One region of the Micromonospora sp. CA-111912 genome, then DNA from elsewhere that is predicted to be linked to it. Evidence: riboswitches for the same ligand, from Rfam matches in the RefSeq annotation. Region 1 holds a riboswitch; each other region holds the start of a gene.
The links. A riboswitch is a leader RNA that binds a small molecule or an ion and turns the genes downstream of it on or off. The one in region 1 is predicted to bind cyclic di-AMP.
Positions count from the first base shown of each region.

Region 2: linked by a shared signal. The riboswitch ahead of ACQPZO_RS00505 (NlpC/P60 family protein) and the one ahead of ACQPZO_RS03075 (coiled-coil domain-containing protein) in region 1 are both predicted to bind cyclic di-AMP.
Region 3: linked by a shared signal. The riboswitch ahead of ACQPZO_RS23120 (coiled-coil domain-containing protein) and the one ahead of ACQPZO_RS03075 (coiled-coil domain-containing protein) in region 1 are both predicted to bind cyclic di-AMP.

Region 1 covers NZ_CP192007.1:652,032-655,275, reverse strand. Annotated here, with positions in the region: gene ACQPZO_RS03080 (YibE/F family protein) at 1-1,324, shown strand, start outside; cyclic di-AMP (ydaO/yuaA leader) riboswitch at 1,491-1,622, shown strand; gene ACQPZO_RS03075 (coiled-coil domain-containing protein) at 1,626-2,648, shown strand; gene ACQPZO_RS03070 (carbonic anhydrase) at 2,726-3,244, opposite strand, start outside.
Region 2 covers NZ_CP192007.1:115,388-118,631, forward strand. Annotated here, with positions in the region: gene ACQPZO_RS00500 (N-acetylmuramoyl-L-alanine amidase) at 1-1,237, opposite strand, end outside; cyclic di-AMP (ydaO/yuaA leader) riboswitch at 1,450-1,590, shown strand; gene ACQPZO_RS00505 (NlpC/P60 family protein) at 1,603-2,643, shown strand; gene dcd (dCTP deaminase) at 2,695-3,244, opposite strand, start outside.
Region 3 covers NZ_CP192007.1:5,575,335-5,578,578, reverse strand. Annotated here, with positions in the region: gene ACQPZO_RS23125 (SRPBCC family protein) at 147-617, shown strand; gene ACQPZO_RS23120 (coiled-coil domain-containing protein) at 699-1,778, opposite strand; cyclic di-AMP (ydaO/yuaA leader) riboswitch at 1,783-1,912, opposite strand; gene ACQPZO_RS23115 (cation diffusion facilitator family transporter) at 2,066-2,980, opposite strand; gene ACQPZO_RS23110 (HelD family protein) at 3,087-3,244, opposite strand, start outside.

The sequences.
Region 1 (3,244 bases):
GCCGCTCTTCGTGATCACCGTGATCGCGGCAGTCGTCCTCTGGCCCCGCGACGGGGGCCCACAGAGCGACGGCAGCGCGGCGGTGCCCCGGTACCACGGCACGGTGACCCGGGTGGTCACCGAGGCGTGTCCGCCGCAGCCGGAGACGCCGGAGGACAACTCGGGCGCGCAGGACGGCCCGTGCGGCACGGTCACCGTCCGGGTGGAGCAGGGGCCGGACGCGGGACAGCAGGTCGAGACGCCGGTCCCGACCGGTCCCGGCGCACCCACCGTCGCCGTCGACGACCGGATCGTCCTGGTCGAGCTGACCGACCCGGCCGACCCGTGGACGAGCGCCTACAACATCGCCGGGCACCAGCGCGGCACCCCGCTGGTGTGGCTGGCGGTGGTGTTCGCGCTGGCGATCGTCGCCTTCGGCCGTTGGCGAGGGCTGGCTGCCCTGGCCGGCCTGGCCGCCAGCTTCGCCATCCTGCTGACGTTCGTGCTGCCCGGGATCGGCGCCGGCGGGTCACCGCTGCTGATCGCCATCGTCGGCTCGGCGTTGATCATGTTCGTGGTGTTGTACCTCACCCACGGGGTGAGCGCGCAGACCTCCGTCGCCGTCCTCGGCACCCTGGGCAGCCTCGTGCTCACCGGCGTCCTCGGCACCCTGGCCGCCGCCGCCACCCACCTCACCGGCCACGGCAGCGAGGACGCCACCACCCTGTCGATGTTCCGGGGCGACGTGGACCTGCACGGCCTGCTGCTGGCCGGCATCATCATCGGCTCGCTCGGGGTGCTCGACGACGTCACGGTCACCCAGGCGGCCACGGTGACCGAGCTGGCGAACGCCAACCCGGGGCTGTCCCGGTTGCAGCTCTACCGGGCGGCCACCCGGGTCGGCCGGGCCCACATCGCGTCCACGGTGAACACCATCGTGCTGGCGTACGCGGGCGCGTCGTTGCCGCTGCTGCTCCTGCTCACCGCCGACTCCCGCCCGGTGACCGAGATCCTGACCACCGAGTTCATGGCGCAGGAGATCGTCCGCAGCGCCGTCGCCACACTGGGCCTCATCGCCGCCGTACCGCTGACGACCGGGCTGGCCGCGATGGTCACCGCAGCGGGTCGGGCCGCAGCGGCCGGGCCCGGCCGGCCGGGCGGCGACGGGGACGTGCCGGCCTCGCGTACCTCCGGCGCAGCCCGGCACCCGGCGGAGCGGGACCTCGCGCTGGAGGCGCTCAGCGGTGGGCGGCCCGACGACCGGTTTCCCGGCGGTCCGGCCCGCCCCATCGATTCCCCGGCCCGGTGGGCCGGCCGAGAAGGGAGCACGGACAGCACATGGTGACACTCCGCAGCGTGACTGAGAGTGGTGTCACGCGTGAGAATCGCGTCACTGACTACCGAAAGCAATTACAAAATAACGCTTTTAGTCGGCATCCGGACGTAGATCCCCACGAGGACTGTCGGGTAACCTCGCTGCCGGTCACCGCCGAAGGCGCGCAGCGGCGCCTGCGGTGCCGCCGCCCAATCGCCGCGAGGCGAGCCGGGGACCCAGGTGCCTGGGGTGAATCCGCGACAGCGGTAGGGGCCACTTCCGCCCCGAACCCGTCAGCTAACCCGGTCGGCGGTCGATGGAAGGGAAAACTGTGACGGCACCCCTGCGCCGCTGGTTGGTACCCGTGGCGGCCGTGTTCGCCGCGCTGGCGATCCTCGCCGGCCCGGCCGCCCCGGCGTTCGCCGCGCCCTCCACCCCCAAACCCTCGGGGCACGAGGAGGACGACGAGCCCAAGCTGATCACCGACGTCATCGAGGCCGCCAACCGGGACTACACCCAGGCCCAGGCGAAGCTCAACAAGTCCAAGGACCGCCAGCGCAAGCTCGACGAAGAGGTGAAGCGGGCCGAACAGGAGCTCAACGCGCTCGCCCCGCAGATCAGCGAGATGGCCGCCCAGTCGTACCGGACCGGGCGGATCGGCGCGATGGCGATGCTGCTGGAGAGCGGCACCCCGGACTCGTTCGTCGAGCGCGCCACCGCCCTCGACCAGCTCAACATGATCAACGCTCGGAAGCTGGGCGAGGTCAACGACGCCAAGGAGCACGCGGAGCAGGCCAAGCTCGCGGTCGAGGTCGAGATCCGCGAGCAGATCAAACAGACCGCGATCATGGGGGGAAAGCAGCGCGACGCCAAAAAGGCCCTCGCGCTGGTCGGCGGCAAGGGCTTCACCGGTGGCCTGGTCAACGCCACATCCCCGGTCGCGAAGATCGCGCCGGGCCGGACCTCCGACGGTGACTGGCGCCCCGAGTCGTGCAGCGAGAACGACCCGACCACCTCCGGCTGCATCACGCCGCGCACGCTACACGCGTACAAGGAGACCAAAAAGGCCAATTTCCACCGGTTCGTCGGCTGCTACCGACCGGGCGGGCCGTGGGAGCACCCCAAGGGTCGGGCCTGCGACTGGTCGCTGCAGAAGAGCGGGTTCGCCCCCTGGCACAACAACGACACCCGGATGTACGGCAACAACCTCGCCGCGTTCCTCATCCGCAACGCCGACCGGCTCGGCATCTACTACGTCATCTGGAACCGGCAGATCTGGTTCCCGGCGAGCGGTTGGAGTTCCTACAGCGGGCCCTCCGACCACACCGACCACGTACACATGTCGCTGCTCTGACGACGCCGCCACGCGATCGAGGGCCGTCCCGCACACCCGCAGGGCGGCCCTCGCCGTGTCGTGGCCCCACGAGCGTCTCAGGCGGCGGCCGGGGCCGCCGGAGCGGCCGGCGTGACTCCCGGGGGCGGGGTGGGCGCGTCCTGGGCTGCCGGAGCCGTGGCGGAGGGGACGGCCGGGGCCGCGGCGAAGCCGGCGGGCACCGCGGCCACCGTCCGCACCTCGCCCGCGCTGAGCCGGTACGACATCCCGACCACCGCGCACCGCCCGGCGGTGACCTCGGCGGCCAGCACGAACGAGTCGGCGAGCATCGCCTCGACGGTCTGCGCGATGTGGATGTCGACGATCCCGTTGATGTCCTCGACCCCGCGCTCGGCGGCCCGGCGAAGACTGGGCACCACGGCGTCCACCACGGCCCGCAGGTGGCCGACGGGTGCGGTTCCGGTGCTGGCCGCCGCCCGGGCCGCCTGCACGGCGCCGCAGGAGTCGTGGCCGAGCACCACCACCAGCGGGGTGCCCAGCACGGTCACCGCGTACTCCACGCTGCCCAGCACCTCGGGGCCGACGGTGTGCCCGGCGGTGCGGACCACGAAGAGGTC
Region 2 (3,244 bases), 540 kb from region 1:
GCACGTTCGCCGCGACGGTGCCGGGGACGTTGTCGTGGCCGATGATGTGCTGCCGGTCCAGCGGGACGCCGTGCCGCAGCGCGAGGTACCGGACCAGCTTCGACGAGGTGCGGTACATCGCCTCGGTGTACCAGGTGCCCTGGGCGGCGAAGCCCTCGTGCTCCAGCCCGATCGACTTGGAGTTGACGTACCAGTTGCCGGCGTGCCAGGCGACGTCCTTGGTCTTCACGTGCTGGGCGATGTGCCCGTCGGCCGAGCGCAGCGTGTAGTGCCAGCTCACGTAGGTCGGGTCCTGGACCATGTTGACCGTGCCCGCGTAGCTGCCCTCGGTGTCGTGGATGAGGATGTACTCGACCTTTTGCCGCTTGGGCCGGTCGGACAGGTCGTGGTTGCCGTAGTCGCCGGGGTCGGCACCGAGTGACTGGTAGGGGGCGGGGATCCACTCGCAGGAGATGGTCGACGGGCACTCCAGGCCGTCGGGGCGCTCCGGCAGGCGCAGGCCGAGCCGGTCCAGCCAGGACTTCTGCGGGGTCACCGCCCGGGCGCCGAGGGTCACCCGCTGCCCGTCGTCGGTCACCCGGCTCTCGCCGCCGGCGATGGTGCCGAAGACCTCGTCGGCGAAGGCAGCCGCCGCGTCGGCGCTGTCCGCGCCGGCGTACCGGGCCACCGCGCCGTACCAGGCCGCCGGGTCGGTGCCGGCCCCGACTGGGGCGCCGATCTGCCGCTGGTACGACGCGAGCAGCGCCGCCCCGCCCCGGATGTTCGTCGGCGCGTCGGCGCGCAGGGCCGCCTCGTCGGCCCCGGTGAGGGTGGCGGCGGTGTCCAGGGTCTGCAACGACGCCGCGGTCGGGGCCTCGTCGGCCGAGGGCTGGGCGGCGGCGGGGGCCGGGCGGGAGTCGTCCCCGCGTGGGTCCTCGTCGCCGGAGTCGTGGTGGGTGCCGGTGGGCAGGCCGGTCACGTAATCGGCGTCGGTGAGGTGCATCGGCCCGTACCCACCGCTGGTACTGGGGGTGCCGGCGTTGGTGTCCCAGCGGGACTGGAGGTAGGAGACGCCGAGCAGGACGCTTTCCGGCACGCCGTACTCGGCGGCGGCGTCAGCGTACTGCTGCTGGCGGTCGGGGGTCTGGCCGGCCGCAGCCGGGGAGGCGGTGGTACCGAGGGGCACAAGGGCCGTGGTGGCGGCCACGGCGGCGGCGAGCAGGATCCGTCTGCTCGACGACACGACAGAACGGGGCATCGAACCTCCTGGTTGGGCATCGGATGAGGTCACCCTTCCGCCGCCGCCCTCCCGCGTCAATAGCTTTCCACCAGGTGTCGCGATGTGAAGGAAACTTCCGCACGGTGGCTTGATATGGCGTGTCATGGCCCAGCGGGTTGCGGATCGATAACGGGCGTCTCTACTCTGGTCAATCGTCGGCCGGTAGCTGTATCGCCCAGCCGGGCGGTGACGGTCCGACACCGCCGAGTCGCCTCCGGGCGAGCCGGGGACCCAGGTACGCCGGGGTGAATCCGCAGCGCCGCTGCGGTAGGGCGCTCTCCCTTCCCGCCCGAACCCGTCAGCTAACCCGGTAGGCGGTCAAGGAAGAAGGAGAACGGAGCCAGGTGGCACACCCTGCCCTGCGGCGCCCGTCACGCCGGTCGGCGCACGCCGACCGGATACCGGCTACGCCGCGCCCACGCTGGTCACGCTTCACCACCGCTCTCGCCGCACTGGCCGGCGCCGCCATCGTCCTGACCGGCGCTCCGACCGCAGCCCACGCCGATCCCTCGATCGCCGAGATCGAGCGGCAGATCGACCAGGACTGGAACAAGCTCGAACCGCTCATCGAGCGACACAACGCCACCCGTCAGGACCTCGCCCTCAAGCGTCGGCAGGCCGACGCCGTCGCCAAGCAGATCGGGCCGCTGCAACGCCGGGTCGACGAGGCGATGGACAAGGTCAGCGGCCTCGCCGTCGAGGCGTACAAGAGTGAGAACCTCTCGGGGGTGAACGCGCTGCTCGGCAGCCGCTCGCCCGGTCAGATGATGGGACAGTTGGAACTGCTCGACCAGTTCGCCGAGCGCCAGCAGCGCGACATCCGGGCGGTCATCGACCTCCGCGACGAGTTGGACGCGAAGAAGAAGCCGCTGGACGAGATGGTCACCCAGCTCGCCCGCACCGAGGCGCAGCTCGCCGCCAAGCGGAAGCAGATCAACGCCGAGATCGACCGGCTCCAGAAGCTGCGGCTCAAGGTGTACGGCACCGGCGGTGGCGGCGCGCTGCGTCCCGCTCCCTGCCCGGCTGCCTACCCCGGTGGCGGCGCGGGGGTCGCGGTGAAGTTCGCCTGTGCCCAGATCGGCAAGCCCTACGTCTGGGGCGCCGAGGGCCCCAACTCGTACGACTGCTCGGGCCTGATGCTCGCGGCCTGGGCCAAGGCCGGCGTGTCGCTGCCGCACAACGCGGCCCAGCAGCGGTCGGTGACCGCCCGGGTGAGCCGCGCCGACCTGCGCCCCGGTGACCTCGTCTTCTACTACGCCGACCTGCACCACGTCGGCATGTACGTCGGCGGAGGCTGGGTGGTGCACGCCTCCCAGGCCGGCCAGCCCGTCAAGATGAAGCGCGTCGACGACGGCCAGATCCACAGCTACGGCCGCCCCGACTGAGCGGCGAGGGGCCCGTTCCGCGGGACGGGCCCCTCGACCACGCCCGCGCCGTCAGCGGGTGGGCCAGGTGCGCCAGTTCTGCCAGGAGCGGCTCGGCGTCGGGCCGCGCTGGCCCTGGTACCGCGAGCCGTACACCTTCGACCCGTACGGGTGCTCGGCCGGCGAGGAGAGCCGGAAGATGCAGAGCTGGCCGATCTTCATGCCCGGCCAGAGCGTGATCGGCAGGTTCGCCACGTTGGACAGCTCCAGCGTGACGTGACCGGAGAAGCCCGGGTCGATGAACCCGGCGGTCGAGTGGGTGAGCAGCCCGAGCCGGCCCAGCGAGCTCTTGCCCTCCAGCCGGCCCGCGAGCTGGTCGCCGAGCGAGATCACCTCCAGCGTGGAGGCGAGCACGAACTCGCCCGGGTGCAGCACGTACGGCTCGCCGTCGGGCACCTCGACCGCCGAGGTCAGGTCGTCCTGCTGCACCGACGGGTCGATGTGCGTGTAGAGGTGGTTGTTGAAGACCCGGAAGAGCTTGTCGAGGCGCACGTCGATGCTCGACGGCTGCACCAGGGTGGGCTCGAACGGCTCCAGCGCGAGCGTGCCAGCCTTCAGCTCG
Region 3 (3,244 bases), 2.3 Mb from region 1:
GTCGGTTCACCCTGGGTCGGTCACTATCGGGCGGCGGTTCACTCGGTCACTCTGGGGCGGCGGTTCACTCGGTCACTCTGGGGCGGTTCACCGTGGCCGGGGCGGTGGTCCTTCCCTCCGGGCGCCGGGTGCGGGACGATCGGGACGTGCTTCGGCGAGACACCTTCCAGTATTCGGTTCAGGCCCGCTGCTCGCGGGCCGAGGCGGTGGCGCTGCTCGGCGACCCGGCCCGGCAGGGCGAGCTGCATCCACTGATCACGCGGGTGCGCCGGCTGCCGGCCCGGCCGGGCGCCCGGGCCAGTTACGCCATCACCGACCGGCTCGCCGCCGGTCTGCTGCGCTTCCCGGTGACGTACCAGGCGGATGTGCTGGTCGTCACCGACGACGAGATCGTCACGGTGGCCCGGCAGCGGCCGGCCACCACCGTGCGCAACCGCACCCGGCTGCGTGACGAGCCGGGCGGGGTGGTCCGGATCGACGTGGAGATCACCCTTGCCGCCCCGGCGCCACTGTTCCGGTACGCCTTCCGGCAGGCCCGGTCGGCGCATCTCGGGCTGGCCCGGAGGCTGGGAGAGGTGCTGGACCGCGCCGGGGACGGCCCGGCCCAGCCGGCCTGAGCGGCGCGGCCGGGCTGCTCAGGCCGGGCCCCACGGCTTGTGCGGGTGGCCCCCGGATGGCGGGGGCCACCCGCCGCGCGGTCAGTACACCGACAGGTGCACGTGGTTGGTGTGGTCGCTGGACGGGTCCCCGTTGCCCCCGCTGTACGACTTCCAGCCGCTGCTGGGCAGCCAGATCTGCCTGAACCAGATCACGTACAGCACGGCGAGGTTGTCGGCGTTGCGGATGTAGTACGCCGCCAGGTTGTTGCCGTAGGTGCGGTCCCCGCCGGAGGCCACCCCGCCGAAGCCGCCCTTCTGGGCGGCGAAGTCGCACGCCCGTCCCTTGGGATGCTCGCCGGAGCCGCTGGGCCGGTGGCAGGAGACGTACCGGGTGAAGCCGGCAGACTTGGCCTGCTGGAGCGCGTGCAGCGTCCGTGGGGTGATGCAGCCGTCGGCCGGGGTCGGGTCGTTCACGCTGCACGACTCCGACGGCCAGGACCCGTCGGAGTTGCGCTTCGCCGGGGTGGCGTTCGCGCTGGAGGTGCCCCGGTTGGTCCCGCCGCCGCCGCTGGCGCTGGCGCTGGCCTTCTCGTTGGCCACGGTCAGGGCCTGCTCGGCCTGGCCCTTGCGCTTGGCCATCACGGTGACCTGCTTGCGCTGCTCGCGGATCTCCCCGTCGAGGGCCAGCCGGGTCTTGGCGGCCTGGTCCCGGGTCTCCAGCAGGTCGCGCAGCGCCCGGTCCTCGTTGGTGGCGACCGCGTCCAGCGCGGCGATCCGGTCCAGGAAGCCTGCGGGGCTGGTGCTGTTGAGCAGCGCGGACACCGGGCTGAGCCGGCCCGACTTGTACGCCACGCCGGCGATCTCGTCGACCTTGGCGCCGCGTACGGTCAGCTCCGCCTCGACCGTCTTGAGCTGGCTGCCGAGCTGCTGCTGCCGCTTGACCGAGTTGGCCAGGGCTCTCTTGGCGTCCAGGTAACCCTTGCTGGCCGCTTCCAGTTGGGCGCGCAGGGCGGGGGTGCCGCCCTCCTCGTCCTGGCCGGGTGTGGGGGCGCGCAGGCCGGTGGGTGGGGCCGCGCCGGCCGGGGCCACCGGCCCGAACCCGAGGCCGACGGCGAGCGTCAGCACCAGCATCGCCGCCATCCGGGCGGCGGTCCTTCGTACAGGTGCCACTACTGGCATACGTATGTCCTTCCGTCAGTCGCCGACCGGGTTAGCTGACGGGTTCGGGACGGAAGATCCCTACCGCTCAGGCGGATGCACCCCACGAACATGGTTCCCCGGCTCGCCAGGAGGCGATTAGGCGGCGGCCACCGCAGGCGCCGGAGGGCGCCGCCCGGCGGAGGCCGGATGAGAGCCTACCGGTGCGGTTGAGACCCCCGCTGCCTCCGTGGCGGACGGTGCGTGGGCCAATACTCTTAAAACCGGCATGAAGGCACAATACACCACCTAATTGATGGGTGTGGGTATCACCAGCCGGTCGGCCCGCAGGGGCCCGCCGACGCCCCGGGCTCCACCTGCAACGTGGCGTGCTCGATGTGGAAGTCCTCGTGCAGGGCGGTGCGGGCCGCGGTCAGCACCGCGCCCACCTCGGCGTCCGGTGCCATGGTCAGGTGGGCCGAGGCGACCTCCATGCCGGAGGTCAGCGTCCAGACGTGCAGGTCGTGCACCTCGACCACGCCGGGCACCGCCGCCAGCCGGTCGTGCACCGCGGTCACCTGGAGATGTTCCGGCGCGGCCTGCACCAGGATGCGCACCGCGGCCCGCCCGAGCCGCCAGGTGCGGGGCAGGATGAACACGCCGATCGCGACGGCCACCAGTGGGTCCGCCCACCACCAGTCGGTGACGGTGATCAGCGCCGCGGCGCCGATCACCCCGACCGACCCGAGCAGGTCGCCCAGCACCTCCAGGTACGCCCCACGCATGTTGATGCTCTCCTTCGCCCCGCTGCGCAGCAGGGCGAACGCGGCAACGTTGGCGAGCAGGCCCAGCGTCGCCACCACGAGCATCGGGCCGGCGGTCACCTCGGGCGGGTCGCCGAACCGGCGGACCGCCTCGACGAGGACGTAGACCGCGACGCCGCTGAGCAGGACGGCGTTGCCGAGCGCGGCGAGCACCTCCAGCCGGTAGAGCCCGAAGGTGCGCTGGGGGTCGGCGGTGGCCCGCCGGGTGGCGGTGATCGCGGCCAGCGCCATGCCGATGCCGAGCACGTCGGTGAACATGTGCCCGGCATCGGAGAGCAGCGCCAGCGAGCCGGTGCCGAACGCGGCCACCGCCTCGACGATCATCAGGGCGGTGAGTAGCCCGAAGGCCGCCCAGAGTCGCCCTGAGTGGCGGTCTGCGGCGTTCGCCACCGCGCCGTGATGGTCATGACCTGCGCCCACGCCAACACCCTCCGTCCCCGATCCGGACCCGACTCAATGTATGCTCACATCGCTATGTATGCAAGTAAAAGTCGGGCGTCCGACCGGGGACGGGGGCGCCGGCCGGTCAGCCGGTCGGATCGATCGTGGTCAGCCGCTGGGTGGCCCGGGACAGCGCCACGTACAGCGTCCGCACGCCGGAGCCCGGATCGGCCCGGATCTCGGCCGGGGCGACCAGCGCGACCCCGTCGTACTCCATGCCCTTGGCCTGAAGACTGGTCACCA